DNA from 3 places in the Arthrobacter sp. K410C genome. Region 3 is predicted to be linked to each of the others. Evidence: riboswitches for the same ligand, from Rfam matches in the RefSeq annotation. Region 3 holds a riboswitch; each other region holds the start of a gene.
The links. Region 3 has a riboswitch for thiamine pyrophosphate ahead of thiO (glycine oxidase ThiO). Riboswitches for the same ligand answer to the same signal wherever they lie in the genome.
Positions count from the first base shown of each region.

Region 1 (10,219 bases), 320 kb from region 3:
TCCCGCCACTGCTCCGGCGTCCAGGGGTCCGACCCTGCCCCGACTAGCCGGAGCCCGGCCCCGCGTCCCCTTGCCACCAGGCGCGCCAGGCCGGGAAGGAGCAGCCGGCCGGTCAGATCTCCCGAGGCGCCGAGGATGAGCAGGGTTTTTACAGTTGTTTGGCTCGTCATTTTGCCAGCATGCCATCTGCCGGGCCCGACTTGGTACCCTAGATAGTCGAGTCCCGATCATCTCCTGAAAGAAGTGCGCGGCGCGTGTTCAATTCTCTGTCTGACCGGTTGACAGCAACCTTCAAGAATCTCCGCGGCAAGGGCCGCCTCACTGAGGCGGACGTCGATGCCACAGTCCGTGAGATCCGCCGTGCCCTCCTTGACGCGGACGTTGCCGTTCCCGTGGTCCGCGAATTCACTGGGCGGGTCCGCGAACGCGCCCTCGGCGCCGAGGTGTCGGCAGCGCTGAACCCGAGCCAGCAGATCGTCAAGATCGTCAACGAGGAACTGCAGGAGATCCTGGGCGGCGAGACCCGGCGCATCCGCCTCGCCAAGAGCGGCCCCACCATCATCATGCTGGCCGGCCTCCAGGGCGCCGGTAAGACCACCCTCGCCGGCAAGCTCTCCAAGTGGCTCAAGGCCCAGGGCCACAGCCCCATCCTGGTGGCCTGCGACCTCCAGCGCCCCAACGCCGTCACCCAGCTGCGGGTGGTGGGCGAGCGGGCCAAGGTACCCGTCTTCGCTCCGCACCCGGGTGCCACCTCCACTGAACTCGACCGGCCCGCGGGCGATCCCGTGGAAGTGGCCCGCGCCGGCGTCGAGGAAGCCCGCCAGAAGCTGCACGACGTCGTCATCGTCGACACCGCCGGCCGGCTCGGCGTCGACGCCGACATGATGGAGCAGGCGCGCCAGATCCGCCGCGCCATCGTGCCCAACGAAGTGCTGTTCGTCATCGACTCCATGATCGGCCAGGACGCGGTGAACACGGCGCTCGCCTTCGACGAGGGCGTGAACTTCACCGGCATTGTCCTGTCCAAGCTCGACGGCGACGCCCGCGGCGGTGCGGCGCTTTCCGTCGCGTCGGTCACCGGCAAGCCGGTCATGTTCGCCTCCACGGGTGAAGGACTGGACGACTTCGAGCTGTTCCATCCGGACCGGATGGCCTCGCGCATCCTGGACATGGGCGATGTCCTCACGCTTATCGAGCAGGCCGAGAAGTCCTGGGACAAGGAAGAAGCTGCCCGGATGGCGAAGAAATTCGCCGACCAGGAAGACTTCACCCTGGAGGACTTCCTCGCCCAGATGCAGCAGATCCGCAACATGGGATCGATGAAGAAAATGCTCATGATGATGCCGGGTGCCCAGAACATCCGCCAGCAGCTGGAGCAGTTCGACGAGCGCGAGATCGACCGCGTGGAAGCGATCGTCCGCTCCATGACGCCGCACGAGCGCCTGGCCCCCAAGATCATCAACGGCTCGCGCCGCGCCCGTATCGCCCGCGGTTCCGGTGTCCACGTTTCCGAGGTCAACGGCCTGCTGGAGCGCTTTGCGCAGGCCCAGAAGATGATGAAGAAGATGGCCCAGGGTGGCATGCCGGGGATGCCGGGCATGCCTGGCCTTCCCGGCGCCGGAGGGGGAGCGCGGAAGAACGCCAAGAGCGCGCCGAAGAAGAAGGCAAAGTCCGGCAATCCGGCCAAGGCGGCCCAGGAGCGGAAGGAAGCCGAGGCACGCCGGGCCAACGCCGCCAAGGCGCTCCCGACCGGCGCTGCCTTCGGCCAGCAGTCCGGCGACTTTGACCCGTCCCAGTTGAACCTGCCCAAGGGCTTCGACAAGTTCCTCGGCAAGTAGGGGGTTCCGCCGGGCTGACCAGCAGGGGATACTCCCGCAGCGCCCTGCCTGGCGCCGAATGCTGGTCGCTGGGGCGGTTCCCGGGGAAGTCTGTGCCGTGGAATAGGGTTGGGACATGTTCAAGCAGAGGGTAGTGTTCGTGCACGGCGCCGGAAGTTACGGTGCCGCAGCATGGCCGCGCCAGCATGGCATGGCACTGTCCTACGACGCTCTGTTCCTGCGCCGCCACGGCTTCGATCCGGTCGCTGAACCGGTGGAGTCCTCCTTCGCCGCGGATACCGCCATCGTGTTGCGGTCGCTCGCTGATGACGGGCGCGGCGCCGCCGGCGGCCACGTCGTGGCCCACGCCCAGGGTGCCATCGCGGCCATGATGGCTGCCGTCGAACGGCCGGATCTCGTCTATTCGCTGACCCTCGTGGAACCGGCATGCCTGTCGCTGACGGCGGAACTGCCGGCCACGGCGGCCCACATCGGCCTCATGCAGCCTTTGTTCGAGGTCCGGCACCAGCTCAGCGACGAAGACTTCCAGCGCGAGTTCGTGCGGCGGGTCTATGCCACCGACCTGCAGGAACCGGCCACCGCGGAGGAGAAGCGGTCCGCCCGGCGCCTGCGGCTGCAGGCGCCCTCCTGGGAGGCGCCACTGCACATTGTTCCGGGGGTCCCCACCCTGGTCCTGACCGGCGGGTGGGAACCCCTGTATGAGGAAATTGCCGGCTACCTCCGCGAAACCGGAGCCGTGCACCGCACCGCTGCCGGCGGGCACCGGCCGCATGATTCCCCGGACGGGGACCGGGCCGTCCGGTCCTTTATCAGCGACGTCGGCAGGGCCCGGTCCGCCCGCGCGTCCTGACGGACCGCCCGGGCTTCCCCTCCGCCCGGCCGGCCCCCAATTGCCATCCGGACGAAGGGGAAGGCTTCTACGTGGAAACCGTCTCGGGCAGCCGCGGTTCCGGCAGGTAGACCTTGCCGCCCGATGCCAGGAATTCCTGGCTCTTCTCCCGCATCCCCGTGGCCCGGTCTGCAAGGGCTGCCTGTGCTTCCGCGGTTCCGTATTCGTCCCGAATATCCTGGCTGATCCGCATGGAGCAGAACTTGGGTCCGCACATGGAGCAGAAATGGGCCGTCTTGGCCGGCTCCGCTGGCAGCGTCTCGTCATGGAAGGCCTCGGCGGTCACCGGATCCAGTGACAGGGCGAACTGGTCGCGCCAGCGGAATTCAAAGCGTGCCTTGGACAGGGCGTCATCGCGTTCGTGCGCGCCGGGGTGGCCCTTGGCCAGGTCCGCAGCGTGCGCTGCGATTTTGTAGGTGATGACCCCCGTCTTGACGTCGTCCTTGTTGGGCAGGCCGAGGTGTTCCTTCGGTGTCACGTAGCAGAGCATCGCCGTGCCGTAGCGGGCGATTTCCGTGGCGCCGATGGCTGAGGTGATGTGGTCGTAGCCGGGTGCCACGTCGGTAACCAGGGGACCCAGGGTGTAGAAGGGCGCACCCTTGCATAGCTCCTGCTGGCGCTCCACGTTTTCGCGGACCAGGTGGAAGGGGATGTGCCCTGGACCTTCCACCATCACCTGGACGTCGTATTCCCAGGCCCGCAGGGTGAGTTCCGCGAGCGTGTCCAGTTCCGCGAACTGTGCGGCGTCGTTCGCGTCTGCCGTGGCGCCCGGCCGCAGCCCGTCCCCAAGGGAAAACGCGACGTCGTATTTGGCGAAGATTTCGCACAGCTCGTCGAAGTGCGTGTAGAGGAAATTCTCCTGGTGGTGCGCCAGGCACCAGCCGGCCATGATGGAGCCGCCGCGCGACACGATGCCTGTGACCCGGTTTGCTGTCAGCGGCACGTAGCGCAGGAGGACACCGGCGTGCACCGTCATGTAGTCCACGCCCTGCTCGCACTGCTCAATGACGGTGTCGCGGAAGATCTCCCAGGTCAGCTTGTTGGCTTCGCCATTGACCTTCTCCAGCGCCTGGTAGATGGGCACGGTACCGATCGGCACGGGGGAGTTCCGGATGATCCATTCCCGCGTGGTGTGGATGTCATCGCCGGTGGAGAGGTCCATCACGGTGTCCGCGCCCCACTGCGTGGCCCACTGCAGTTTGTCCACCTCCTCCGCGATGGAACTGGTGACAGCGGAGTTGCCGATGTTGGCGTTGATCTTCACCAGGAATGCCTTGCCGATGATCATCGGCTCCGACTCGGGGTGGTTGATGTTGCTGGGGATGATGGCGCGGCCCGCCGCCAGTTCGCTGCGGACCAGCTCCACGTCGCAGTTTTCGCGCAGCGCCACGAAGCGCATCTCAGGGGTTATGAGGCCGTGCCTGGCATAGTGCATCTGGGTTACGGTCCGGCCCACGACGGCCCGGCGGGGCACCGGCTGTGCGCCCTTCCACTCGGCTGACGCGGCGCCGCGGCGGACAGCCGAGCGGCCGTCGTCGAGCAGGTTCCTGCCCCTGCCGCTGTACGGCTCGGTGTCTCCCCTCTCCGCGATCCATGCTGCCCGGAAGGGCGGCAGCCCCATTACCGGATCACTGCCCGGTCCGGCGGTCCGGTAGGTGCGGAAGGGCGGGTTCGCCTCTCCATTGGGGGACGGTTCCAGGGAGATTTCCGTCACCGGGACCCGGATGCCGGATTCGCCATCTTCGATGAAGGCCAGCGCATGTGATGCCAGTGACCGGGTGGCAGGTGCCCCTGGCTTTCCGTCCGGCAGCGCGCTTCCGGACTGGTTTTGGGCAGGGCTCTGCTGTTCATTTGGTGTACTCAAGGAATACTCACTTCCTTCGCCGGCATTACCCGGACAGGTTCGACGGTCGCAGGCTGCCTCAGCCCGATCTCAGCCCCTGCAGGGGCACCCGTGTGGTCAGGAACGAAGCTACCACAGCCGCCCCGCCGATCCTTGCCATGACTGCCGGTGCTAGCCTGACTGGCGACGAAAAGGGAGTCCGATGCCGGAAATCATAGAATTCAGCGGCCCTGTGCTGACCGGGCCGGCCAGCGAACACCGGGGCCTGTGGTCCGTGGACGGGGTGCTGACGTTTATCCGCCCGCAGCAGGCTCCGGACCGGGTGCTGGACGGGTGGGTGCTGCCCGGCCTGGTGGATGCCCACTGCCATATCGGGCTGGGGGTGGAGGGTCCGGTGGATTCCGCCACCGCGGCTGGCCAGGCCCGGGCGGACCTGGCTGCCGGAACGCTGCTGGTGCGTGATGCCGGCTCACCGGCCGACACCCGGTGGATGCAGGGCGGCCGGGACTTCCCGGTGCTGATCCGGGCCGGGCGCCATGTGGCCCGCACGCGCCGGTACCTCCGTGGCTTCGCGGACGAGGTGGAACCGGAGGACCTGGTGGAGGCCGTGCGCAAACAGGCCCGCGACGGTGACGGCTGGGTCAAGCTCGTCGGGGACTGCATCGACCGCGGGGCCGGCGACCTCGCACCCTCGTTTCCGGCCGCCGTCGTCCGTGACGCCGTCCGGGCCGCCCATGACGAGGGCGCCCGTGTGACTGCGCACTGCTTCGCCGAAGACACCCTTGACCAGATGCTGGATGCGGGCATTGACTGCATCGAGCACGCCACCGGGCTCCTGCAGCGGCACCTTCCCCGTTTTGCGGAACAGGGCGTGCCCATCGTCCCTACCCTGGTCAACATCCCACGTTCCCTGACATCGCTGCGCAGGCAAGGCACAAATTCCCGCGCTACGCGGCGCACATGATGGCCCTGTGGGAGCGGCGCCTGGAGCGGGTGGGTGAGGCTTACGACGCCGGCGTGAGGATTTACGCAGGTACCGACGCCGGCAGCGTCATCAGGCACGGCAGGATCGCCGACGAGATCCTTGCCCTGCACCAGGCAGGCCTGCCCATGGCGGCTGCGCTGGACGCTGCCTGCTGGGCGGCGCGGGAGTGGCTCGGAGCCGACGGCGTGGCTGAGGGGGCGCGTGCCGACGTCGTTCTCTGCCGGGAGGATCCGCGCACCCGGCCGGAAGCTGTCCGGGATCTTTCCCACGTGGTGCTGGGAGGCCGCATCATCACCCGCGGACCATAGAAAAGTACTTGGAATAAATTGTAGCTTCAAGTAATTTTAACTGTGACAGGCCGTTCCCTCAGTTCGGCCCCAGCACAGGGAGCACTCAATGACCGCAGAAGCCACCAGCCAGGATCTTCTTCCCGCCGACCTCACCATGGGCACCGTGATGCTCAAGGTCGGTGACATGAAGGTCATGACCGACTACTACCAGCGCGCCCTCGGCCTCGACGTCGTCGCCGAGCAGGACGGCGGCCTCTACCTCGGCCGCCGCCAGAAGCCGCTTGTCCACCTGGCACCCGCTCCCGGACTGAACCTTCCGGGCAGGGGGGAGGCCGGCCTCTTCCATACCGCGCTGTTGTTCGAGGACCAGGCCTCCCTTGCTGCAACCATCGCCACCGCCGCCCGCTTCGACCCGCATTCGTTCACCGGCAGCGCCGACCACCTCGTCAGCGAGGCCTTCTATTTCAATGACCCGGAAGGCAACGGCATTGAGCTGTACTGGGACCGGCCGCGCAGCAACTGGTCCTGGAATGGGACGGACGTGGTGATGGACAGCCTGGCACTGCCGCCGCAGCGTTACCTCGAGCAGCACCTCACGGAGGAATCCCTGGAAGCGCAGCACTCCACCGCGGCCGGCGTCGGCCACGTCCACCTCCAGGTGGGCGACGTGCAGTCCGCCCGCAACTTCTACGTTGGCATCCTCGGCTTCGAGAAGACCGCGGGGTGGCACGGGCAGGCCCTCTTTGTCTCTGCAGGCCGGTACCACCACCACATGGCCATGAACGTCTGGAACAGCCGGGGCGCCGGGCCCCGGAAGGACACGCTGGGCCTGGGTGAGGTGCTCATCGAAGTGCCCAACGGTGACGACGTCGGCGCGCTGGCTGACCGCCTGAAAGTCGCCGGGGTTCCGTCCCGCCACACCGGGGCCGAGCTGCGGTTCGAGGACCCGTGGCGCAACAACATCCGGGTGGCAGTACGCTGACGCCGGTGCCCCCGTACTAGGCTGAAAGCGAAAGGCCGGTGCGGATGACCGCCCCGTCCGCCGCATTTTCGACGGAAGGTTCCCCAATGGGCTTCACCGAGATCTTTGTCGCCACCCATGATGCAGCGCTCAAGCGCGCCGGTCTCCTGGACGAAGGCGGGGGAGCCCCCGCCGGCCAGGGGGTCCGCATCCCGGACATCACCGACTACGAGGTGGAACAGCTCGGGGACCTGGCCGGTACGGCCGTGCACGCCGGGGGAGCCGACTACGAGTTGACCATGGTCGATGTCACCAGCGATTCCCTTCTTGCCGTGCCCCCGGCCATGGTCCGGGCGCTGGCCGACCTGCTGACCTACGAAACCGAAGGCGAAGGCAACGTCCTGGACGACGTCGCCGAGCAGTGGGCGGCGCAGGAGGACATGCCGTTCGGCGCCGACCAGGCCCGTGCGTATGTCCAGCAGCTGGCCGAACTTGCCGGCGGCGTCGACGATTCAGAACGGACGGGACTGTACGTCTGGTCCGCGTAACCGTTGGCGCGGCCTGTCCTGGGGCGTCCTTCCTGCAACCCCCTTCCGCGGCCCGCGCCGCGCCAAGTCGAAATCGCGGCGCTCATCTGGCACAATAAACAGGTACTCGATCTGCGTGGCCCCTCTCTCCGCGTCCGGATCCTGTCCTTCGAACCCGCAAGTACGGCCCGCCCCACGGGTGCAGAAAACCGGGCTCACCCCCTTTTTCTGAAACAGGAGTGACCACAAAAGTGGCCGTAAAGATTCGCCTTAAGCGCCTCGGCAAGATGCGCGCCCCGTACTACCGCATCGTCGTCGCGGACTCACGCACCAAGCGTGACGGCCGCGCCATCGAGGAAATCGGCAAGTACCACCCCACCGAAGAGCCCTCGTACATCGAGGTCAACTCCGAGCGTGCCCAGTACTGGCTGTCCGTCGGCGCCCAGCCGTCCGAGCAGGTTGCCGCGATCCTGAAGATCACCGGTGACTGGCAGAAGTTCAAGGGCCTGCCGGGCCAGGAAGGCACCCTCAAGACCAAGTCTGAGAAGGAAGCCTTCGTTGCCCCGGAAAAGGGTTCCGTGATCATCCCGGAAGCCATCACCAAGAAGGCATCCAAGTCTGACGCCGCCGAGGCCCCGGCCGAAGCCGAAGCAGAGACCACCGAGGCTGAGTAAATTGCTGGCAGACGCGCTGGAGCACCTGGTCCGCGGGATCGTTGATTCCCCGGACGACGTCAAGGTCAGCTCGAAGAACAACCGCCGCGGGGACACCCTCGAGGTGCGTGTTCATCAGGATGACCTCGGACGGGTGATCGGCCGCCAGGGCCGCACGGCACGCGCACTGCGCACCGTCGTCGCAGCACTGGCCGGCGGCGAGCAGGTAAGGGTCGACGTCGTCGACACCGACCGCCGCCGCTGAGCGCACGGCAACACCAGTTTTGCTCCGGCCCCTCCACCTGCAGGTGGAGGGGCCGGAGTCTTTTCCAGAACACCCGCTTTACCGACCCGAACAGAGGAACACATGCAGCTTCAGGTGGCCCGCATCGGCAAGCCCCACGGCATCCGCGGGGAAGTCACGGTCCAGGTCCTGACAGACGCTCCTGAGGACCGCTTTGTCCCCGGCACCGAATTCGTGGTTGAGCCGGCGTCCTCCGGCCCGCTGACGGTGACCAGCGCACGCTGGAACAAGGACATTCTCCTCCTGGCATTCGAAGAGGTGGCCGACCGTAACCACGCAGAGACGCTGCGCGGTGCCAAGCTCTTCATCGAAACGGCGGACCTGGACGAGGACGACGACGAAGGCTGGTACGAGCATGAACTCGTGGGCCTCGAAGCCCGCGTAGGAGACCAGGTGGTGGGCAAAGTCGCCGCCCTCAACACCGCTCCCGCCCAGGACCTGCTGATGGTCACCACCCCGGAAGGCGGGGAAATCCTGGTCCCGTTCGTGGAACAGATCGTCCCGGAAGTGAACATTGTGGAGGGATACATCCTTCTCACCCCGCCGGACGGCCTCTTCGAACTGAATTCGGAAGACGCCGCCGCCTCACCCGGTGAGGAAGGCAAGGCGTAGATGCGGATCGACGTCGTCACCATTTTCCCGGAGTACCTGGCACCGCTGGAACTCTCGCTGATCGGAAAGGCCCGGCAGGACGGCCTGCTGGATCTTCGGGTCCATGACCTGCGAACTTTCACCACCGACAGGCACCGGACGGTGGATGACACTCCCTACGGCGGCGGCGCCGGCATGGTGATGAAGCCCGAGCCTTGGGGACAGGCCCTTGCGTCCATCGCCGGAGACCGTCCGGAAGGGGCCGGCAAGCCGGTCCTGATCGTCCCGTCGCCGGCGGGGGAGCGTTTCACACAGGCGCTTGCCTACGAACTGGCCGAAGAAGATCACCTGGCCTTCGCGTGCGGGCGGTACGAGGGCATCGACGAACGCGTCATTGACTGGTCCCGTGAGCACTTCGATGTCCGGCCCGTCAGCCTTGGAGACTATGTCCTGAACGGCGGGGAGGTGGCTGTCCTGGCGATGGTCGAGGCCATCGGCCGGCTGCTTCCCGGCGTCGTGGGCAACCCCGAATCGCTGGTGGAGGAGTCCCATTCGGACGGTCTGCTGGAGTACCCCGTCTACACAAAGCCCTCCGTCTGGCGGGAGCGTGAAGTGCCTCCGGTGCTGCTGAGCGGCAACCACGGCAGGATTGCCCAGTGGCGGCGGCACGAACAGTTTCGCCGGACGGCCCAGCGCCGCCCGGACCTCCTCGAAGGGTTCGACGCCGGCAAGCTGCCGCGTGCCGACCGCACCGAACTGCAGGACCTGGGGTACGACGTCGTCGACGGGAAGCTTGTCCGCCGCGCAGGGGCGGCGGACGAAGCACGCGACTGACGGTGCCGTACCGTCTGTCGGGCGAGGATGCGGATTGGCTGTAACGGCGCTGCTGTGGCAAAATTAGTCCTTGTGTCTGCTGGGCCAGCGCCTGCCACAGGGGGAGCGAAGCCAACAGCCTGACAACCGGCCCCGTCAACAATTGGGGTGGCCGGACTACTTAGCTTTCGACAGCATTTCCGGCGCTATCTGCGCCAGGCTCTGCTGCCGTGACCCAAAGTGAATGACCTGTGGCGTTCACCAGGAGTGCAATCATGCATATTCTCGATTCCGTAGATGCAGCTTCGCTGCGCACCGATGTTCCCGAATTCCGCGCGGGTGACACCCTCAAGGTTCACGTGAACATCATCGAAGGCAAGAACTCCCGCGTCCAGGTATTCCAGGGCTTCGTCCTGGGCCGCCAGGGTGACGGCGTCCGCGAGACCTTCACGGTCCGCAAGGTCTCCTTCGGTGTCGGCGTTGAGCGTACCTTCCCGGTACACTCCCCGATCATCGAAAAGATCG
Region 1 covers NZ_JBNHFJ010000001.1:120,934-131,152, reverse strand. The annotation lists gene AC5RU7_RS00695 (glucose-6-phosphate dehydrogenase) at 1-170, opposite strand, end outside; gene ffh (signal recognition particle protein) at 255-1,838, shown strand; gene AC5RU7_RS00685 (alpha/beta hydrolase) at 1,954-2,688, shown strand; gene thiC (phosphomethylpyrimidine synthase ThiC) at 2,756-4,591, opposite strand; TPP riboswitch at 4,586-4,693, opposite strand; partial or broken gene AC5RU7_RS00675 (amidohydrolase family protein) at 4,773-5,863, shown strand; gene AC5RU7_RS00670 (VOC family protein) at 5,952-6,827, shown strand; gene AC5RU7_RS00665 (hypothetical protein) at 6,914-7,354, shown strand; gene rpsP (30S ribosomal protein S16) at 7,585-8,007, shown strand; gene AC5RU7_RS00655 (RNA-binding protein) at 8,009-8,251, shown strand; gene rimM (ribosome maturation factor RimM) at 8,354-8,902, shown strand; gene trmD (tRNA (guanosine(37)-N1)-methyltransferase TrmD) at 8,903-9,715, shown strand; gene rplS (50S ribosomal protein L19) at 9,970-10,219, shown strand, end outside.
Region 1: another riboswitch for thiamine pyrophosphate. It lies ahead of thiC (phosphomethylpyrimidine synthase ThiC); the one in region 3 lies ahead of thiO (glycine oxidase ThiO).

Region 2 (10,219 bases), on a different contig from region 3:
GGGCGCCGATGAAGTTGCAGCTCTGAAGGAAGTGCTGGGCTTCGACCCCGCCAAGTCCTTCGAGGTGGATGAGGACGTCCTTGCCCACGCCCGCAAGGTTGTGGACCGCGGCGCAGCCGCCCGCTCCGAATGGGAAGAGTCCTTCTCCGCTTGGCAGTCCGCCAACCCCGAGGGCGCCGCCCTGCTGGAGCGCGTCGAAGCCCGCCGGCTGCCCGCCGGACTCGACGCCGCCCTGCCTGTCTTCGAGGCAGGTAAGGACGTCTCCACCCGCGCCGCGTCCGGCAAGGTCCTGAACGCCATCGGACCGGTCATGCCGGAACTCTGGGGCGGTTCAGCCGACCTCGCCGAGTCCAACAACACCACCATCGAGGGATCGCCGTCGTTCATCCCGGCTTCCCGCTCCACGGAAGCCTGGAAGGGCAACCCCTACGGCCGCGTCCTGCACTTCGGCATCCGCGAGCACGCCGCCGCCTCGATCGTGAACGGCATCAGCCTGCACGGCAAGACCCGCGCGTTCTCAGGGACGTTCCTGATCTTCAGTGACTACCAGAAGCCGGCCATCCGCCTCGGCGCCCTGATGGGCGTCGGGTCCATCTATGTGTGGTCACACGACTCCATTGGACTGGGCGAGGACGGCCCCACCCACCAGCCGGTGGAACAGCTCTCCACCCTGCGTGCGATCCCGGGCCTGGATGTTGTTCGACCGGCCGACGCCAACGAGGTTGGCATCGCATGGAAGACCATGCTGCAAAACCACAGCAACCCGGCCGGCATCGTCCTGACCCGCCAGAACGTTCCGACTTTCGCCCGCGGCGAGGGGACCGCCGAGGGTGACACGTTCGCTTCCCCGGCAGGTGTGGCCAAGGGCGGCTATGTCCTGGCCGAGGCATCCAATGGCGGTGCCACCGTCCCGGCCCAGGTGCTCCTGATCGCCACCGGCTCCGAAGTGCAGCTGGCAGTCCAGGCCCGCGAAGCACTCCAGGCCGAAGGCATCGCCACCCGTGTCATCTCCATGCCGTGCGTTGAGTGGTTCAACAAGCAGGACGCTGCCTACCGTGAGTCGGTCCTCCCGTCCGCGGTCAGGGCGCGTGTCTCCGTTGAAGCAGGACTGGCCCTGGGCTGGAAGGAATTCGTCGGTGATGCCGGCCGTTCCATCAGCCTCGAGCACTACGGCGCCTCCGCTGACTACAAGCGTCTCTTCCAGGAGTTCGGCATCACGGCGGAAGCAGTCACAGCCGCCGCTAAGGACTCCCTCGCAGGCCTGCAGGCCTAACAACCGATTTCAGGAGAAAAGACAATGACTACTCCCACCCAACAGCTCTCCGACGCCGGAGTATCGATCTGGCTGGACGATCTTTCCCGAGGCCGGCTCTCCAGCGGCGGGCTGCAGAAGCTCATCGAAGAGAAGAACGTGGTTGGCGTGACCACCAACCCGTCCATCTTCCAGGCCGCGATAACTTCGGGCACCGACTACGACGCCGCCATCGCCGGGCTTGCCGCGCGGGGCAGCAGCGTGGAGGAGACGATCTTCGAGATCACCACCACCGATGTCGCGGACGCCTGTGACCTCTTCGCCCCTATCGCCGCCGCGACGAACGGCGTTGACGGCCGCGTGTCCATCGAGGTGGACCCACGCCTCGCCTGGGACACCGCCGGCACCATCGCCGAGGCCAAAGAACTGTTCAAGAAGGTCGACAAAGACAACGTCCTGATCAAGATCCCGGCCACCCTTGAGGGCCTTGAGGCCATCACTTCCGTTCTGGCCGAGGGTATCAGCGTCAATGTGACCCTGATCTTCTCGCTGGAGCGCTACCGTGCCGTCATCAACGCCTTCCAGGCCGGCCTGAAACAGGCCAAGGAGAACGGCCACGACCTCTCGAAGATCCATTCGGTGGCGTCCTTCTTCGTTTCGCGTGTGGATACCGAGATCGACAAGCGCCTCGACGCCATCGGCACCGACGAAGCCAGGGCGCTCAAGGGCAAGGCAGGCGTCGCCAACGCCCGCTTGGCTTACCAGGTCTACGAGGAGCTGTTTGCCACTGAACGCTGGGCAGTCCTGGCTCAAGCCGGCGCCCGCCGGCAGCGGCCGCTATGGGCCTCCACCGGTGTGAAGGACCCCGCTTACTCGGACACCCTCTACGTCACCGAACTCGCCGCCGTCGACGTGGTAAACACCATGCCCGAGAAAACGCTGGACGCCACTTTCGACCACGGCGTGATCACCGGCGACACGATCACCGGCACATACGAGGAAGCACAAGGTGTGCTCACCGCCATCGAGCGCCTCGGCGTCTCCTACAACGACGTCGTCACTCTCCTGGAATCCGAAGGTCTGGACAAGTTCGTGGCCAGCTGGAAGGAACTGCTGGCCGATGTTGAGGGCGCGCTCTCCAGCGCCCGGAAGGCATCCTGAACCATTGAGTGCGCCCTGCGCGGGACCCATAGGGGTCCCGCGCAGTGGCCGCAGATCAGAAAGGCGGACACCATGTCCAAGCCACCCCTAAATTGCTGTATCAATCCCAGCATCCTGTCGGCCGACTTCGTCAACCTCGAAGCAGAGCTTGCCCGCATCAGCAATGCCGATGCTGTCCACGTGGACGTTATGGACAACCACTTCGTCCCGAACCTGACCATCGGCCTGCCTGTCGTGGAAAGGATCCAGAAGGTCAGTCCTGTGCCGCTGGATGCCCATCTGATGATTTCCAATGCTGACACCTGGGCCCCCCAGTTCGCTGACGCCGGGATTGCCTCGGTCACCTTCCATGTTGAAGCATCGGTTGCACCGATCAAGCTTGCCCGTGAGCTTCGCGCCCGGGGCTCGAAGGCCGGCATGGCCCTGCGCCCTGCCACGCCGGTGGAACCGTACCTGGACATGCTTTCCGAACTGGACATGCTGCTGATCATGACCGTTGAACCGGGCTTTGGCGGCCAGGCCTTTTTGGACGTGATGCTGCCCAAGATCCGCCGGGCTCGCGCCGCCGTCGACGGTTCAGGGGTGAACGTAGCCATCCAGGTGGACGGCGGCATCACGGAAGAAACCATCACCCGTGCCGCCGAGGCCGGCGCCAACGTCTTTGTCGCGGGCTCGGCCGTGTACGGCAAACCTTCCCCTGCTGAGGCAATCGAGTCGCTGCGCGCGAACGGCCAGCTTGCCTTCGCATAGCAGCAGGCCGCCCCATCACCGTTACCAATCTTGAAGGACCCATAATGCGCGTTCACATCGCAACCGACCACGCCGGCATGGAGCTCAGCTCCCATCTGATCACCTCGCTCGCAGCCAGCGGCTACGAGATGGTGGACCACGGACCGGCCGCCTACGACGCCGAGGACGACTACCCCGCATTCTGCATCAACGCCGCCGCCGCCGTCGTGGCCGACCGGGCGGCAGGCATGGACGCGCTCGGAATCGTGCTGGGCGGCTCCGGCAACGGCGAGCAAATCGCCGCAAACAAGGTCAAGGGAGTCCGGGCAGCCCTCGCGTGGAACCTCGACACAGCCAGGCTCGCCCGCCAACACAACGATGCCAACGTGGTCGCCGTCGGAGGCAGGCAGCACAGCGTCGAAGAGGCCACGGAACTGGTCAAAGCATTCCTGGCAGAACCATTTACTAATGCCGAACGCCATGAGCGCCGCATCGGCAAAATCGCTACCTTCGAAACCACGGGCGAGATCGTCGAATAACCCCCACCAACAAAACCCCGGGCCAAGGTTGTCGTCAACCCTGCCGCCAGCCATCCCGGAAAGTTCTCCCGCTGCTTAGACCAGTCGGGGATCCCAACACCGACTCTCCCGTCCCGGGGGAGCAACCCAGAAAGGAAGATTCACATGAGCATAACTTTCGAGCCGACCGCCCTCTTCCAGGGGAAGCTGGACGAAGCACCGCTCGGTCCACCCCTGGCCGAAGTGCTGGGCGACGAGATTCCGACGCGGATCACTATCCCCTTTACCAGCGATGATTCCCGGATCCTCTCCGGAGTCTGGGAAGCTGACCCAGGCCTTTCACGATGGGAGTTTCTGGAGCGCGGCGAGTCGATCTACGTCCTTGAAGGCCGCATGGTGGTTACCGAGGATGGCGGAGAGCCGACTACCGTAGAGGCCGGAACCGCAGCTATCTTCCCCATCGGTTGGAAGGGCACCTGGGAAATCCAGGAGCGCATCAGAAAATTCTTCGTCATTTTCACGCCCTGACCCAGGGAAACTGTAAGGCCTGGACACGTGCCAGGCCTTACAGTTTGTAGCCATTCATACAACGACAGGGGAGCGCCGCCATCCGGCACTGGCCATGGCCGGGGACCGCAGGTGGGCGCTGAGAGTGCGGACAGCCGCAGACCCTCGAACCTGATCCGGTTAGTACCGGCGCAAGGGAGTCGAGTTCTCGAAGTCCGGTAACGGCAGTAGCCGCGTGCCGTGCTTTCCCCTCCTGTTTCCCAGGAGGATTTTTTCATGAGCACTGCAGCAATCAAGAAGACCACCAGCAAGTCCTGGCGCGTCGTGGACATCGTGGTGGCGGCCCTGATCGCCATCGCCGGCGGCGTGATTTTCTGGGCCTGGTCCCAGGGCGCGGCCGCGGTCTCCGGGCCCATGAACGCGGTTTACCCGCCCCTGACCGGCCTGATCGCCGGCGGCTGGATGATCCCGGCAGTGCTGGGCATGCTGATCATCCGCAAGCCCGGCGCGGCATTGTTCTGCGAGACCGTGGCAGCCACCGGTGAGCTCCTGATGGGCTCGCAGTACGGCGCCTCGGTGCTGTTCTCAGGCTTGGTCCAGGGCCTGGGCGCTGAAATCATCTTCGCGATCTTCGTTTACAAGAAGTTCAACCTGCCGGTGTCGCTGCTGGCCGGTGCTGCCGCGGGCCTGTTCTGCGGCCTGAACGATTCCTTCGCGCCGTGGGGCTGGAACATTGCGTACTCCGGCGGTGACAAGCTTGCCTACATCATCTTCACCGCGATTTCCGGCGCGGTCATCGCCGGTGCCCTGTCCTGGATCGCGACCCGTGGCCTGGCGAAGACCGGGGTCCTGAGCTCCTTTGCCTCGCGCAAGGCAGCCACGGAGTCCGTCCTCTCCTGAGGCCTGAAAGGTTAGCTGATGACCATCACCACCGAAATGTGCGTGGACAGCGATCCGTTGATCATTGACGGAGTCGAAATAACTCCGCGGCTCATTATGGGCATTGGCGGAGCCCCCAGCCTGGACGGACTCGGAAGCGCCCTCGTTGCTTCTGGGACCGAGCTGACCACCGTCGCCATGCGGCGCTATTCGCCGTCGGAGGCCGGTTCCTTATTCCAACTCCTGCTCGACCACAAGATCCGGGTGCTGCCCAACACCGCAGGCTGCTTCACGGCAAAAGATGCGGTGCTCACCGCCGAAATGGCGCGCGAAGCATTGGAAACCGACTGGGTCAAGCTCGAGGTGATAGCTGACGAGCACACCCTGTTGCCCGATGCCGTGGAACTGGTCGATGCCACGGAGCAATTGGTCAACCGCGGCTTCAAGGTATTCGCGTACACCAACGATGATCCGGTCCTGGCCCTACGGCTCGAGCATCTGGGAGCCTCCACCGTTATGCCCCTTGGCTCACCCATCGGCACGGGCCTGGGCATCCTGAGCCCGCACAACATCGAGCTGATTGTGTCCCGCGCTTCCGTGCCCGTCGTGCTCGACGCTGGCATCGGAACCGCCTCGGACGCGGCCTTTGCAATGGAACTGGGGTGTGACGCTGTCCTGCTGGCTACAGCTGTCACCCGGGCACAGAATCCGGTGCGCATGGCCACCGCATTTAAACACGCAGTCCTCTCTGGAAGGCTGGCGAACCGCGGCGGCCGCATACCCCGCCGCGAGCATGCACTGGCGTCATCACCCTTGGAAGGACGAGCCGAGTTCCTGTAACGGGGTGCAGGCACCACCGACTGCAAGCCGTCCAAAACGGTAGGTAAAACCATCCTGATACAGCGTTTCCCACGACCACACATGACGGGATCATGGATGCCGGGAAGGAGCAGAGATGACGACACAAACGTCCGTCCGGCTGCTCCGCGCCGGTCTGGTGGGATCCCTGATTTTCATTCTCGGTGCGGGCGGACACCTCGCTGGTGGCGGTCACGCGCCCCGGCCCGAGGTCATGACCGCGCTCTTCGTTGTGACCTTGGTTCCGATAGTGATGCTTTCCTCACACCGGTTCTCGGTACCTGGGCTTCTTTGTTCGCTGGGCGCCGGCCAAGGGTGGCTGCATTGGTCCCTTGACGCTCTCGGCCCCGGACAGCACCCCACCTCGGCTCTGCTGTTGCCCGCTTCCCGCATGCCGGACACCTGCCGGCTCCTGGCACAGACACTTCCGTGGGGATCGTCATGTCTTCCGCTGACGCAGCGAGCGGATGGCTGATGTTCACTGCCCACGCCGTTGCCACTCTGGTCACAGCGCTGCTCCTGGCTCGTGGCGAGGATGCGTTGCGCCTTGTAGCCACCTTGCTTGAGCCGCTCGTGCGACTCCCTGACTTCATCGCCTTGCCGCCGACGGTCCGCACCCGGTGGCGCACCGACGTCGTAACTTCCCCGGCAGCCGCCTCGCTGCGACTTCCTACCCGGCGAGGTCCGCCACCAGCCGTCCCCGCGGCCACCTGAGTACCCGCCTTCCGTCTGGAACACAGGAAACCAGGGACCGGCCGCCGCCGACAACAGGCGTGCGCCCCATGCCCCGCCTGGGTTTCTTGACCTCACCATCCCTTAGTTCCGCGAAAGGCATTCTGCCATGAAGACATCACCTCGCCGTACCCTTAGCACCGTCGCCGCCACAACATTGGCTGCCGGGCTGGTGGCCCTAAGCACAGGCACAGCTTCCGCCCACGTCCGCGTCGACCCTGACGGCACAGCCGAGGGCAGCTACACCCAACTAACCTTCCGGGTGCCAAACGAATCCGAAACGGCCAGAACCAGCAAACTCGAAATCTCCCTGCCCACGGAGACGCCATTCACCTCCGTCTCCGTGAAGCCCGTGGTCGGGTGGAAGGCAGAGGTGGTGAACAGCGAACTGCCGCAGCCCGTCACCGTCAACGGCGCAACCGTCACCAAGGCGCCGACCTCCGTCATCTGGACCGCGGATGAAGCTCACCAGATCGGTCCGCATGAGTACCAAACCTTTTCCATCTCGGTCGGCGTGCTGCCCAAAGCCGGTACTGAACTGATCCTGCCTGCGTCCCAGACCTACACCGACGGGAACACCGTGAAATGGGAACAGGAAACCAGCGAGAGCCAAGCCGAGCCAGAATACCCGGCCCCCGCCTTCACCACCACGGCAAAGACGGATGGCCACTCACAGGGCAGCACTGCAACTCCCAACGCCCACGTTCCGGCCGCGGCTGCGTCCAGCATCTCCGCTGCCACTGATGCGGGATCGGCAGTAGGATGGCTCGGCCTTGCAGCAGGGCTGATCGGGCTGATCACCGGTGTAACTGCCCTCGCACGTACGCGCACCATTCGTCGAGGAGATTTAGATGAGCGATAAATTGCGTTGGGGCGTGCTCGGCACCGCCCGTATCGTCCGTAAGACAATCCCGGCGCTGCAGGAGGCGAAGAACGGGGAAGTCGTTGGCATCGCCTCCCGCACCGAGGGAAAGGCCAGGGAATACGCGGACAGGCACGGGATCCCGCAGGCGTTTAGCTCCTATGGCGCGCTTCTTGCTTCCCCGGACATCGACGCTGTGTATATTCCGTTGCCGAACGCACTCCACCTCGAGTGGATACTGAAGTCCTTGGACGCAGGCAAGCACGTACTCTGTGAAAAACCACTGGTGACCAGCGCCGCCGAATGCGATGAGGTTAGACAAAAGGCCGAGGAGACCGGGCTTAAAGTCCTGGAAGGCTTCATGTACCGCTTTCACCCGCGTTTCGAAAAGCTGCAGGAACTGCTCGCGGGCAATGCCGTAGGCAAACTGACCTTTATTCACGTCGGGCATTCGTTCGACGCCGGCAGCGGTGACAACATTCGCTGGTACAGCCAGCTCGGCGGCGGCGCACTTTTCGACACGGGATGCTACTGCGTCAACGTCAGCCGTATGGTTACCGCCCAGGAACCGAGCCGAGTCAACGCATTCGGCAACTACCGCGACGCCAACGACGAGGGTCGAATCGACACCAGTATTGCGGGCATACTGCGCTTCCCCGGCAGCGTAACAGCGCTGTTCGATACCGGAGTAAACCTCGAACGACGCAACTTCCTGGAACTGACCGGAACCGAGGGCCGCCTCTACCTCGATAATCCGTTTGGCCTTCTTGAGGAGGATTCGGTTCTGGAGGAGCACCACTTCGGAAAGGACACGATTTATCACAAGATCAAGGGAGAAAATCACTTCGTACGGATGAGCGAACACTTCTCTGACAGCGTCCTGAACGGTACTCCGCTCCGCTACGATCTCACGGACGCGGCCAACAATGCCCGGGTGCTTGAAGCCCTCGATCGGGCGGCACGCAACGAAGAGGCGTTCCGCTCCGACTGAAACAGCTGTGGCACTGTCATAGCGGTGGGTGACCAGCAAGGAGACCCTTTCGGTCGTTGACTCTCCGCGTTGCCGCGGTTAGCGGCAGAGTTGTCCTCAGACGCCGGCCCTGGTCAGCAGTGCATCAAGCGTCATGAAGAACAAGGCGCGGTGGTCGGCCGCCGTTGGGTCGGTCAGGTATTGAAGGGCCGCCCCGTCGTAGATCATCAGGAAAGACCTTACGAGCTCAGGGATGCCAATACGGCACTCGTCGCCATTGCTTTGGGCTGCCGATGAGAATATGCCTCCCAGCTCCACTTCGTAGGCAGGATAAATCTTCGCGGCCAGCGGGCTGACGGCGGCGCCGCGTGTTGCCCACAAAATGAGCTCGATCTCAGCAAGGAGACTGCCCGGCTCTTCTTCCAGTGCTCGCCAATAGCCTTTAGCCACTTGTTCCACCGCATTACGAAGGCCTAGGTGGGCCGGGACGTCCCCGGAAAAGCTGCTCAGGTTTTTTAGCCAAGCCTCGGCGGCCGCCTCCATGAGCTCTTCCTTGCCGCTAAAGCAATAATTGGCAGTGGCCAAGGGAGCATTGGCCTCTTTAGCAATGGCGCGCATGGTTACAGACTGAACACCCTCGCGCCTCATAAGTTCCACGGTTGCTGAAATCAGCTGTTCTTTTCGATCTTTTGAGGACACCCGCATAATTCACTCTCCAGTCTCGCGTTCGGCGGCCCTCCTGGGGCACCTCTTAAGACTATGGCCTGGCGAGTGAAAGGTTCATTTCCTGTCTAGAACGCTTGACCCGAACTTGTGTTCGTTTCCCTTAGTGCCCATAATTTGCCCGGATTTCGAGAGCTTTTAGGAAACACTTCCACCACTCCACGCAGTAACCGAACTGGTTCCTCCCCACGAGAGGTGCCGTTGTCGATGCCACGAAGGTCATGAGGTAGAAGTAGTAGGGCTGACTCGTACACGTGGCAGGCCGCCGCCTGGTAAGCCCAGCCGACGGCCTGACGCCACGTGACCTTGGTTAGGTGGCGGCTACGGTCTCCGTGAGATCGTCAGGTGCCACGTTGTCCAGATCCTGGGAGGCTCCGTGCAGGTAGCGCTCCATCGAGTCATCCATTGCATTGATCCAGCGTGTATGGTGCTTCGTCGCCATGGTGCCGGTGACCACTGAACGGTGGAGCATATCGCGGTACCCCAGGATGTCATCGTGCTTGTGGTGCATCCAGTCCTTGAACAACTGGCAGACGGCGTCCAGATCGAAGGGAGGGTAGTCTGTTGCCTCAATGAGTTCCCGCAGGTAGTCCGTCTGGAAATCGGCTTCTGCGTCGTGATCGGACAGTGCGGCCTGGCGGTCGAGCCAGAGCTGGATATCCGCCTTGCGCTCCGTGAGGGATGGAAGGTCGATCTTTCCGGTCATCACATCGCGGGCAAACCATGCTTGCGCGTCGAACATGTTGAACGTGTAGTACTGGTCCTGGGCGCCCAGGTAGAACAGGTTGTCGTTCTGTAGCCACACCACACCCTTGTAGAGGTTGCCAGGGTATAGCACGTTCGGTGATCTCAGCGACAGCTCCCCGGGTAGGAACGGGTATTTGTGCTGGTATCCGGTGCAAAGGATGACGGCGTCAAAGTCATCGTGTGTACCGTCGCTAAAGTACGCTGTGCGGCCCTGGAAATGGGTGACGAGCGGGCGCTCCACCGTGTTCTCCGGCCAGTGATAACCCATCGGGGCCGTGCGG
Region 2 covers NZ_JBNHFJ010000018.1:3,498-13,716, forward strand. The annotation lists gene tkt (transketolase) at 1-1,273, shown strand, start outside; gene tal (transaldolase) at 1,298-2,413, shown strand; gene rpe (ribulose-phosphate 3-epimerase) at 2,486-3,163, shown strand; gene AC5RU7_RS18200 (ribose-5-phosphate isomerase) at 3,208-3,681, shown strand; gene AC5RU7_RS18205 (cupin domain-containing protein) at 3,826-4,188, shown strand; TPP riboswitch at 4,245-4,383, shown strand; gene AC5RU7_RS18210 (ECF transporter S component) at 4,444-5,067, shown strand; gene AC5RU7_RS18215 (thiazole synthase) at 5,086-5,886, shown strand; gene AC5RU7_RS18220 (hypothetical protein) at 6,346-6,618, shown strand; gene AC5RU7_RS18225 (YcnI family copper-binding membrane protein) at 6,746-7,498, shown strand; gene AC5RU7_RS18230 (Gfo/Idh/MocA family protein) at 7,488-8,489, shown strand; gene AC5RU7_RS18235 (TetR/AcrR family transcriptional regulator) at 8,586-9,173, opposite strand; gene AC5RU7_RS18240 (trimethylamine monooxygenase) at 9,502-10,219, opposite strand, start outside.
Region 2: another riboswitch for thiamine pyrophosphate. It lies ahead of AC5RU7_RS18210 (ECF transporter S component); the one in region 3 lies ahead of thiO (glycine oxidase ThiO).

Region 3 (10,219 bases):
GAAAAAGTCCGGGCCCGGCACGGCTGCACCGCCGCTGCCGAGGAAGTGGAGTTCGCACTCCGCCGCATGGTCAAGCAGCTGCTGCACGTGCCTACGGTCCGCGCCCGGGAACTGGCGGCCAACGGCCAACAGGACGAGTACGTGGCGGCCCTGGAGGCCCTCTACGGCATCACCGTGGAGCAGCCCGCCGCCCGCCCGTCCGCCCAGGCAGATTGCCCAGTGGACCATCGGGGCCTCGAAAGCGCCTGAACCACACATGCTCTATCAGATATGGCTCCCAAAATCCTGTTTTGGGAGCCATAGCTGATAGGGCAGCGGGTCAGTAAACGGGCTTGTGCGGTTCCACCTCGCGCACCCATGAGATGATGCCGCCGTCGAGATGGCTGACGCGCTGGTAGCCCGCCTTCTGCGCTGCCGCCAGGACGTTGGCCGACCGTGTCCCTGCCTTGCAGAGAAACACGATGTCCCGGTCCTGCGGAATCTCCGCCCACGCGTCGCCCGCCAGGATCCGGCCCTGCGGGATCAGGACTGCGCCGTCGATCCGGACGATCTCGAATTCACCGGGCTCCCGGACGTCCACCAGCTCAAAATCCTTGAGCCCGGCTTTCCGGGACGCCAGCATGGTGGCCAGCTGCGTTGCGGTCACAGTGTGTTCGGTGTCCGACGGCGCCGCCGGCGTGATGCCGCAGAAGGCCTCATAGTCCGTCAGCTCCGTGATGGGTTCCGCCGCGGGATCCTTCGATACCCGGATCTCCCGCCAGCTGCCGCCCAGGGCGTCGAACAGCGCCACACGGCCCAGGAGCGAACGCCCGACGCCGGTGATCAGCTTGACTGCCTCCGTCACCATCATCGACCCCACGGCCGCGCACAGCATGCCGAAGACTCCACCCTCGCCGCAGGAGGGAACAGAGCCCGCGGGCGGCGCTTCGGGGTAGAGATCGCGGTAGGTGGGCCCGTACTTTTCCCAGAACACGCTGACCTGGCCGTCGAACCGGAAGATGGAGCCCCAGACGTAGGGCTTGCCCAGGATGGCTGCGGCGTCGTTAACCAGGTAACGGGTGGCAAAGTTATCCGCCCCGTCAAGGATCAGGTCGTAGCCGGCGAACAGTTCCAGGGCGTTGGAGGCGTCCAGCCGGACATCGTGGAGGCGGACGTCCACCAGCGGGTTGAGCGCGGCGATGGCGTCCCTGGCCGATTCGATCTTGGGCCTGCCGACGTCGGACACACCATGGATGACCTGGCGTTGCAGGTTGCTGAGATCAACGGCGTCGTCGTCAATGATCCCGATCGTTCCCACGCCGGCCGCCGCCAGGTAAAGCAGCGCAGGTGATCCCAGCCCGCCGGCGCCGATCACCAGGACTTTCGCGTTCTTGAGCCGCCGCTGCCCAATGGTCCCGATCTCGGGAATGATGAGGTGCCGCGAATAGCGCTCCACCTCGGCAGGGGTCAGCTCACCAGCCGGTTCCACCAGGGGATCCAGGGAAACAGAGGAAACATTTGCGGTGAAAGTCGAAGCCATACTTCAATGTATGCCCAGGGATACCGCCGGGTCATATTACCCCGCAGTAAAGTGGAGCTAACCGCAATGGAAAGAAGGACAACCGTGGTCCCTGAAGCACGGGCTGACCGCCCTCCCGCCGCCGAACCGCAGGCGACCCCGCGGCCGGCAGGCCAGCGCTCCGCCCGGCTGCCGCGCGACGAGCGCCGCGCCCAACTCCTTTCCGCAGCGCAGGAAGTCTTCGTGGCCAACGGCTACCACGGAGCCGCCATGGACGAGATCGCCGAGACGGCCCACGTCAGCAAACCCGTCCTGTACCAGCACTTCCCTTCAAAGCGGGACCTGTACCTGGCACTGCTGGAAAGCCACTTGGCCTCCCTGACCGAGCTCATGCTGGGTGCCCTGAACTCCACCACGGACAACAAGGAACGCGTGCAGGCCGTGATGCGGGCCTACTTCCGCTTCATCGCCAATGACGACCAGGCCCACCGGCTGGTCTTCGAATCGGACCTGATCAACGATCCGGATGTCAGTTCCAGGCTGGAAACATTCAACCGGACCTTCGCGGACGCGATCGCACGCGTCATTGCCGAGGACACCAAGCTCCCCCATCTCGAAGCCGAACTCCTGGGCCGGGGGCTGGCAGGAATGGCCCAGGTCAGCGCCCGCTACTGGCTTGAAACGGACGGCAACCTGGACCTCGATGTGGCCAGCGACCTCATCTACCGTTTAGCTTGGCGCGGAATCTCTCGCTTCCCCAAAGAGTCCTAGACTACAAATAAGACATCATCCATGAACTTTGACTGGCTGGGAGGCCCCTGTGGAAATTAAGATCGGCGTTCAGAACGTTGGCCGCGAGATTGTGCTCGAATCGACCCAGGACGCCGAGACGGTGGCGAAGGTTGTGGGCGAAGCCATCAATGCCGGCAGCGAGCTGCGGCTGACCGACGACAAGGGACGCCTGATCATTGTTCCCGGCAATGCCCTCGGCTATGTGGAAATCGGCGCCGAAGAGGTGCGCCGCGTAGGGTTCGGCCAGTTCTAGCCGGCACCGCGGACGTCCCTAGGAGATCCATGCTTTCCCTGACCATCGTTGTTCTGGCAGCGGTTGCCGCAGGCTTCATCGTCTGGGCGAATGACAGGCGGCACGCCAAGTATGGCGCCGGCCTGCCCGCAGGCGTTGCCGTCGTTGTCGGGGTCTTGACCTGGATCATCCTGATGATGGCAGGCTTTGGCTACCGGCCGGGCCTGACGTGGCTCCCGTGGGTCCTGCCCATCGTCCTTGGAGTTGCCGCCGCCGTGGCCGCGGTCCTCTACCTGGGCCGCAGCCGCGCCCGTCTGGACACGCAGCGGCTCACTGCCATCCTTCGCCGCTAGGACCGGGAACTATCCCGAAAACACGCGTGGCCGCCGCCCTCCGGGGCGGCGGCCACGCTCACTTAAGCGGCTTGGCGGCTAGCTTCCGGGGTAGCGCGACGGTTCCGCCTTCGCCCCCACGGCGGCCGCCGCCTCGCTGGCTCCTGCCGCAGCGGTGAGGTCCCGTCCGGTCACCTGCCCGCCTGCGTCATGCGAGGTGTAGCGGATGAAGACGCGGTTGTAGCGCCAGTCCAGGTCCGGGTGGTGGTTCTGTTCCTCAGCAATGCGTCCGACGGCGGCAATCAGCTCGAGTGCGGCAGCCGCCGTCGGCGTCTTGAAGACGGTGACCAGCCCGCCGTCGTGGTACCGCCAGTCGGGCAGCCCGGCGAGGGCCTGGTGGATCTGTTCCTGGGGAAGGGCATCTTTGCCGGCCACTGCTGCTCCTTGCTTGAGGGGCATCAGCCGGCACGGTCCCGGCCTAGAGGAACTCGGCCCGGCCTTCCATTGCCGACGATGCCAGCGCGTGTTCGCGGCGGGGAATGCGGCCCGCCGCTTTCGCCAGCCTACCGGCGATGACGGCGTGTTTGAATGCCTCCCCCATCAGGGCCGGATTCTGCGCCCGCGTGACCGCCGTGGCCAGCAGCACGGCGTCGCAACCGAGCTCCATGGCCAGGGCGGCGTCGGAGGCCGTACCGATCCCGGCGTCCAGGACCACCGGGACGGAGGCGCGGGAGACGATCAGCTCGATGTTGTGCGGGTTCAGGATTCCCAGTCCCGTGCCGATGGGCGCTCCCAGCGGCATCACGGCGGTGGCGCCGAGGTTCTCCAGCCGCAGCGCCAGGACCGGATCATCATTGGTGTACGCAAACACCTTGAAGCCGCGGTTCACCAGCTGTTCGGTGGCCTCCACCAGCTCGACGGCGTCGGGAAGGAGGGTGTGCTCGTCGGCAATGACCTCGAGCTTCACCCAATCCGTTTCCAGCGCCTCGCGGGCGAGTTCGGCAGTGAGGACGGCGTCCCGGGCAGTGAAGCAGCCGGCGGTGTTCGGCAGTACCCGGATGCCGTGGTCCACCAGGAGCTGGAACAGCGAGCCCGTCTCCGCCGTCGAGTAGCGCCGCATTGCCACGGTGGTCAGGGACGTGCCGGAGGCCAGGAGTGCTGCGCCAAGCCCGTCGAGGCTCGGGGCGCCCCCGGTCCCCATGATGAGCCGGGACGCCAGGGGCACCCCGTCGATAACCAGGGCATCGTCCAGGTTGGCAACGGCCGTGGTGGTCAGGGTATCGGATTCGGTCATCGTGTCAGCCTCCCTGCACTGCCGTGACAAGCTCGACGTCGTCACCGTCGGCGAGCGCCGTGGCGAACCATTGGCTCCGGGGAACAACCTGTGCGTTGTGCGCCACGGCGACACCCAGCCTGTTCCCGTCCTTGGCCTGGCCGTCAGCCCCCACGGTACGGCCGGTGACCTCGCTGATGAGGGTGGTGATGGAGGCCCCCTCAGCCACCGTATGGTGGTTTCCGTTCAGGGTGATATTCATGCTGTCTCCTTGATGTTGACGCTTGCAGCGGAGGTTTCGCGGCCGGAGAAGCGGCCAGGGTCGAACGTTTTCCAGCGGGGGTCCGCGGTGCCGTCCATCAGGTCCCGGCAGATGGCGCCGGCTGCGGGTGACAGGAGGACGCCGTGCCGGAAGAATCCGGTGGCCATGATCAGGCCGGCGATGTGCCCGCCCGGGTTGGAGCCCGGGGCGGCGGGCACCCTGCCCAGCAGCGGGGCGTTGTCCGGGGTCGCCGGCCGGGCCCGCGCCGTACATTCAAGCAATTCCAGCTCGGCCACGGCCGGGACCAGGACCTGCGCGTCCCGGAGTAGCTGATAGACGCCGCCTGCGGACACCGTTCCGGCAGCGGACCGGAGGGCTTGCGGGGGTACGGCACCGGCCCCGGCGAGGGCATCCTCACGCTGGGTGGCTCCGATCACCACCGTTCCGTCCTCCCGGGGGACGATGTACACCGGCACGCCGCGGACCAGGCCGCGGACGGTGGCCGTCACCAGCGGCCGGAGGTGCTGCGGTACGGCGAGGCGGAGGATGTCCCCGTAGACCGGCCGCAGCGGCAGGAGCAGGCCCGCGGGCAAGTCCATCACCGCAGCGGCATCCAGTCCATTGGCCACCACGGTTTCTCCGGCCAGCACTGTGCCGCCGCCGGCGAGCCGGGCTCCCGCAACAGTGTCATCCGCCCACAGCAGGCCCAAGGCCCTGTCCGGCACCGCGTAGCCTTCCACTGCGCCCGCAACTGCGGGGCCGCGGCCGGCGGCTTCCCCGGCGAGGGCGTTGCGAAGGCAGGACACCAGGAGCCGGGGATCCACCTGGTGGTCCGCGGGGGTGTCGAGGGCACACGCGATGGCGGGGCTGAGCAAAGGTTCCCGCCGCCGCGCCTCGCGGATGGTCAACGGCTCAACAGCCAGGCCATTGGCCTGCTGGACCGCGCGCAGGTCCATCAAAGCCCGGCGGTCGGCGGCGTCGGCACCTACGGCGAGGGTGGGCGTCGTCAGGTACCCGGTTTTCTCCCCGGATGCACAGGACAGGTCCGCGATGAAGCCGGGCCACCGGGCGGAAGAGGCCAGCATCAGGTCCAGGAGATCCTCTTCCTGGTAGTGCAGCTCGCTCACCGGTGCGAGCATCCCGGCTGCCGCCCAGCTGGCGCCGGAGCCGGGGGCGTCGTCGATCAGCGCGACGCTGCGGCCTGAGCGCTGTGCTTCCCAGGCGATTGCGTGGCCCACCACTCCGCCGCCGATGACTACGACGTCGGCCCTGATGGTGCCGTTGGGGGGCTGCGGGGGTGCTGTGTTGGGGGTGCCCATGTGTCTCCTTCCCTACGCCGGAATTACCCGGATCAGGTCAAGCGGTCGGCTCTGACGCCCTCTCAGCCCGGCGCTTTATGACAGCTGCCGCAGGCTCCCGCAGTACGAGGCAAGTGTAGAGGAACTAGGCTTGCAGCCATGAATGTGTCCCACTCCGCTGCCGCTGTCGGCGCCTCCGCAACCGATGCCTTCACCACCGCCGAGGGAACCGCAGGGCTCAAGTCTGCCCGCCTCTATCTGTGTACTGACGCCCGCGCTGACCGCGGTGACTTCAGGGATTTCGTGGATGCCGCCTTCGCCGGCGGAGTGGACATTATCCAGCTCCGCGACAAGACCATCGAGGCTGCCGAGGAGCTGGAACTGCTGGCCGTCCTCAGGGAGGCTGCGCAGCGCCATGGCCGGCTGTGGGCAGTGAATGACCGCGCCGACGTCGCGGTGTTGTCCGGCGCGCCGGTGTTCCACATCGGGCAAAAGGACCTCCCCCTGCCCGCGGCACGCACCCTGCTGAACGGCAACGCCGCCATTGGACTCTCCAGCCACACCCCGGAACAGGTGGATGCCGCACTCGTTGCCGCCGCAGGGCCTGCCGGGTTGGACTATTTCTGCGTCGGGCCGGTCTGGGCCACCCCCACCAAACCGGGCCGGGCCGCCGTGGGACCGGAGCTGGTGAAATACGCTGCAGCAGCCGCGGCCAAAACCGGCAACGAGGTGCCGTGGTTCGCCATCGGCGGCATCGACCACTCCAATATCAGCGAGGTGGTGGAAGCGGGGGCCCGGAGGATTGTGGTGGTGCGGGCCATCACCGAAGCGGCGGATCCCGCCGCGGCGGCGGCCTCACTCCTGGCCGTTTTGGACGCTGCCGCGTCCTGACCTACCGGCGGGCAACACGGCCCTGCCTTCTATCCCGCCAATGGCCTGCATATTCGGCGGTCTTCGGGCTAGGCTGATTTTCGTGTCACACCATCGGCTGGCTCCCAACGTCCATGAGCACAACAACGCGCTGGAAGAGGCCCTGGGCGCGCTGCGGACCGAGCTGGAGCTGCCCGGGCCATACCCGGAGCACGCGGTCCGGGACGCCGAAGCGGCCGTGGCCGCGCTGGAGCTTCCGTCCCACGACCTGACCGGGGTCGAATTCATCACCATCGATCCGGCCTCGTCCACGGACCTGGACCAGGCGCTCTTCATAGAGGCCGACGGCGGCGGCTACCACGTGCTGTACGCCATCGCCGACGTTCCGGCCTTCGTGAAGCCGGGCGGACCGCTGGACCAGGAAACGCGGCGCCGCGGGCAGACCTTCTACGCCCCCGACGGCCGAATTCCGCTGCATCCGGAGGTCATCAGCGAAGGGGCGGGGAGCCTGCTGCCTGGCCAGGAGTGTCCGGCCTTCGTCTGGGACTTCCGCCTGGACGGCAATGCCGAAGTCACCTCTGCCACAGTCAGACGGGCACGGATGCGCAGCCGCGCCAAGCTGAGCTACAAGGGCGCGCAGGCCCAACTGGACGCCGGCACCGCATCCCCGGTCCTGCAGCTGCTGAAAGAGGTTGGCCTCAAGCGCGTGGAGCTGGAACGCGCCCGTGACGGCGCCAGCCTGAACATGCCGGAGCAGGAGATCGTCCAGCTCCCCGACGGCGGTTACCGCATCGCCGCCGCGCCGCAGCTGCCCGTGGAGGACTGGAACGCCCAGATTTCGCTCATGACGGGCATGGCTGCCGCGCAGCTCATGCTGGACGGCAAGGTGGGCATCCTGCGGACCATGCCCGCGCCGGACGAACGCTCCCTGAACCACTTCAAACTCCAGACGGAGGTGCTGGGGAAACCGTGGGACGGCGAGGTCGGCTACGGCGAGTACCTGCGCAGCCTGGACCCCACCGAACCGCGGCAGCTGGCAATCATGCACTCGGCGGGGATGCTGTTCCGCGGAGCCTCATACACCGCTTTTGACGGCATCGTACCGGAGGCTGCTGTGCAGGCCGCCATCGGTGCGGCCTACGCGCACACCACCGCTCCCCTGCGCCGGCTGGTGGACCGCTTTGTGCTGGTGATCTGCGAGGCTCTCAGTAACGGCGGCAACGTTCCTGGCTGGGCGCGGCAGGCCCTGCCGTCGCTTCCCGAGATCATGGCCGGCTCGGACCAGCTGGCGTCCCGGATGGAGCGGATGGCGCTGGATACCGTGGAGGCCGCGCTGCTGGTCAACCATGTGGGCCAGGAGTTCGATGCCATCGTCATCTCCGGCTCGAAGCCCCAAAAGGACAACGGCAACGGCGGCAGCCCCCGCAATGGGAATGGGAAGAACGGAAACGGGAAGAACGGAAACGGCAACGGCGGTTCCGGCATCATCCAGATCGCCGAACCTGCCGTAACAGCCCGCTGCGCCGGCGACCTGGAGTCCGGCACCAAGGTCCGCGTCCGCCTGCTTTCCTCCGATATTGCCACCCGCGAGGTCCACTTCGAACTGGTCGCCTGACGCCCGTTGCGGGCCCGGCTTCCCGCCCCGAAGGGTGCAAAAGCCGGTATTGCGGCACTGTACGGCTAGACTGGAGAAGTAGAAATGGATGCCCGGTCGTTGATTTCCTTGATTTGAAACCAACAAGCCCGCCCCTACGCGATCTTGAGATTTGCCCGCTGGTCACCAGTGCCAGCATTAGATAGCCCGCGATCGGCTTCCACTGGAAATGCTTGTGCGCCCGAGCGTGCTCCGGACCGGCCTTGCGGCCGGCCCGTCGAGCAGGCAGCGCCAATGCCCAAATGAATAAGGAAACTCCCTGTGAGTGAATTGCATACCCACCAGCTTCTGACGGACGAGACCGGCACCGAGGTGATTGAGCCGGAAGAGACCATCATCTCGGACGAGAAGCCGCACGAAATCGCGGAGAAGTCCTTCTCCGACTACAACGTCCGCGAGGACATCGTCGAATCGCTTGCCGACGCCGGGATCACCCACCCCTTCCCCATCCAGGCCATGACCCTGCCGGTGGCACTGTCCGGGCACGACATCATTGGCCAGGCCAAGACCGGCACCGGCAAGACCCTCGGTTTCGGCATCCCCGCCCTGCAGCGCGTCATCGGCCAGGACGACCCCGGCTACGCCAAGCTGGCGGTCCCGGGTGCACCACAGGCCCTGGTGATTGTCCCCACCCGCGAACTGGCAGTCCAGGTGGCCAACGACCTGCAGACCGCATCCCGCAAGCGCAACGCGCGCATCGCCACTATCTACGGCGGCCGTGCCTACGAGCCGCAGGTGGAAGCGCTGAAGCAGGGCGTGGAGGTTGTGGTGGGCACCCCCGGGCGCCTTATCGACCTGTACAAGCAGAAGCACCTGAGCTTGAAGAACGTCAAGATCGTGGTCCTGGACGAGGCCGACGAGATGCTGGACCTCGGGTTCCTGCCCGATGTCGAGACCCTCATCGCCGCCACCCCGGCCGTCCGGCAGACGCTGCTGTTCTCCGCCACCATGCCCGGCCCGGTCATCGCGATGGCCCGGCGATACATGACGCAGCCCACCCACATCCGCGCCGCCGATCCGGACGACGAGGGGCTGACCAAGCGCGATATCCGCCAGCTGATCTACCGCGCTCACAGCATGGACAAGACCGAAGTGGTGGCCCGCATTCTGCAGGCCCGGGGCCGCGGACGCACCATCATCTTCACCAAGACCAAGCGCACCGCCGCCAAGGTGGCAGAGGAACTGGTGGACCGCGGCTTCGCCGCCGCCGCCATCCACGGCGACCTGGGCCAGGGTGCCCGCGAGCAGGCCCTGCGCGCCTTCCGCAACAACAAGGTGGACGTCCTGGTGGCCACCGACGTAGCGGCCCGCGGCATCGATGTGGAGGACGTAACCCACGTCATTAACTACCAGTGCGTGGAAGACGAAAAGATCTACCTGCACCGGGTGGGCCGCACCGGCCGCGCCGGCAACAAGGGCACCGCCGTCACCTTCGTGGACTGGGACGACATGCCGCGCTGGGGACTGATCAACAAGGCCCTGGGGCTGAGCGTGCCCGAGCCTGTCGAAACCTACTCCTCCTCGCCGCACCTCTACACCGACCTGGACATTCCCGAAGGCACCAAGGGCCGGCTGCCGCGCGACAAGCGCACCCTTGCCGGTGTGGACGCCGAGGTCCTGGAGGACCTGGGCGAAACCGGGAAGAAGAACAGCCGCGGCGGCGGCCGCGGGGACGGCCGTGACCGTGCCGGGCGCGGACGCCAGGATTCCGGCAGCCGCGAAGGTGGCCGTGAAGGTGGCCGTGGCGGCGAGCCCGCTGGCCGCTCCGGTGAGCGCCGTCGTCGTACGTCAGGCCCGGCGGCAGCCTCCGCGCCCGCCGGCGAAGCTGGACAGAACGACGGCGAGCAGCCCACGCGTGCCCGCCGCCCCCGTACCCGCACCCGCCGCCGCAACGGCGAAGTGGTTGCCGGCACTGACAAGGGCGCACAGCCTGGCACCGAGGGCTAACTGCCCCGATGACTGACACTGTTTGGGCGCCGGACGGCGGCAGCCTGGTGGTGCACGCGGA
Region 3 covers NZ_JBNHFJ010000001.1:438,496-448,714, forward strand. The annotation lists gene AC5RU7_RS02050 (glutamyl-tRNA reductase) at 1-249, shown strand, start outside; gene moeB (molybdopterin-synthase adenylyltransferase MoeB) at 320-1,519, opposite strand; gene AC5RU7_RS02060 (TetR/AcrR family transcriptional regulator) at 1,604-2,269, shown strand; gene AC5RU7_RS02065 (DUF3107 domain-containing protein) at 2,319-2,543, shown strand; gene AC5RU7_RS02070 (hypothetical protein) at 2,573-2,875, shown strand; gene AC5RU7_RS02075 (4a-hydroxytetrahydrobiopterin dehydratase) at 2,954-3,289, opposite strand; gene AC5RU7_RS02080 (thiazole synthase) at 3,333-4,148, opposite strand; gene thiS (sulfur carrier protein ThiS) at 4,153-4,389, opposite strand; gene thiO (glycine oxidase ThiO) at 4,386-5,708, opposite strand; TPP riboswitch at 5,701-5,819, opposite strand; gene thiE (thiamine phosphate synthase) at 5,847-6,578, shown strand; gene AC5RU7_RS02100 (RNB domain-containing ribonuclease) at 6,661-8,172, shown strand; gene AC5RU7_RS02105 (DEAD/DEAH box helicase) at 8,473-10,158, shown strand; gene AC5RU7_RS02110 (DNA-methyltransferase) at 10,167-10,219, shown strand, end outside.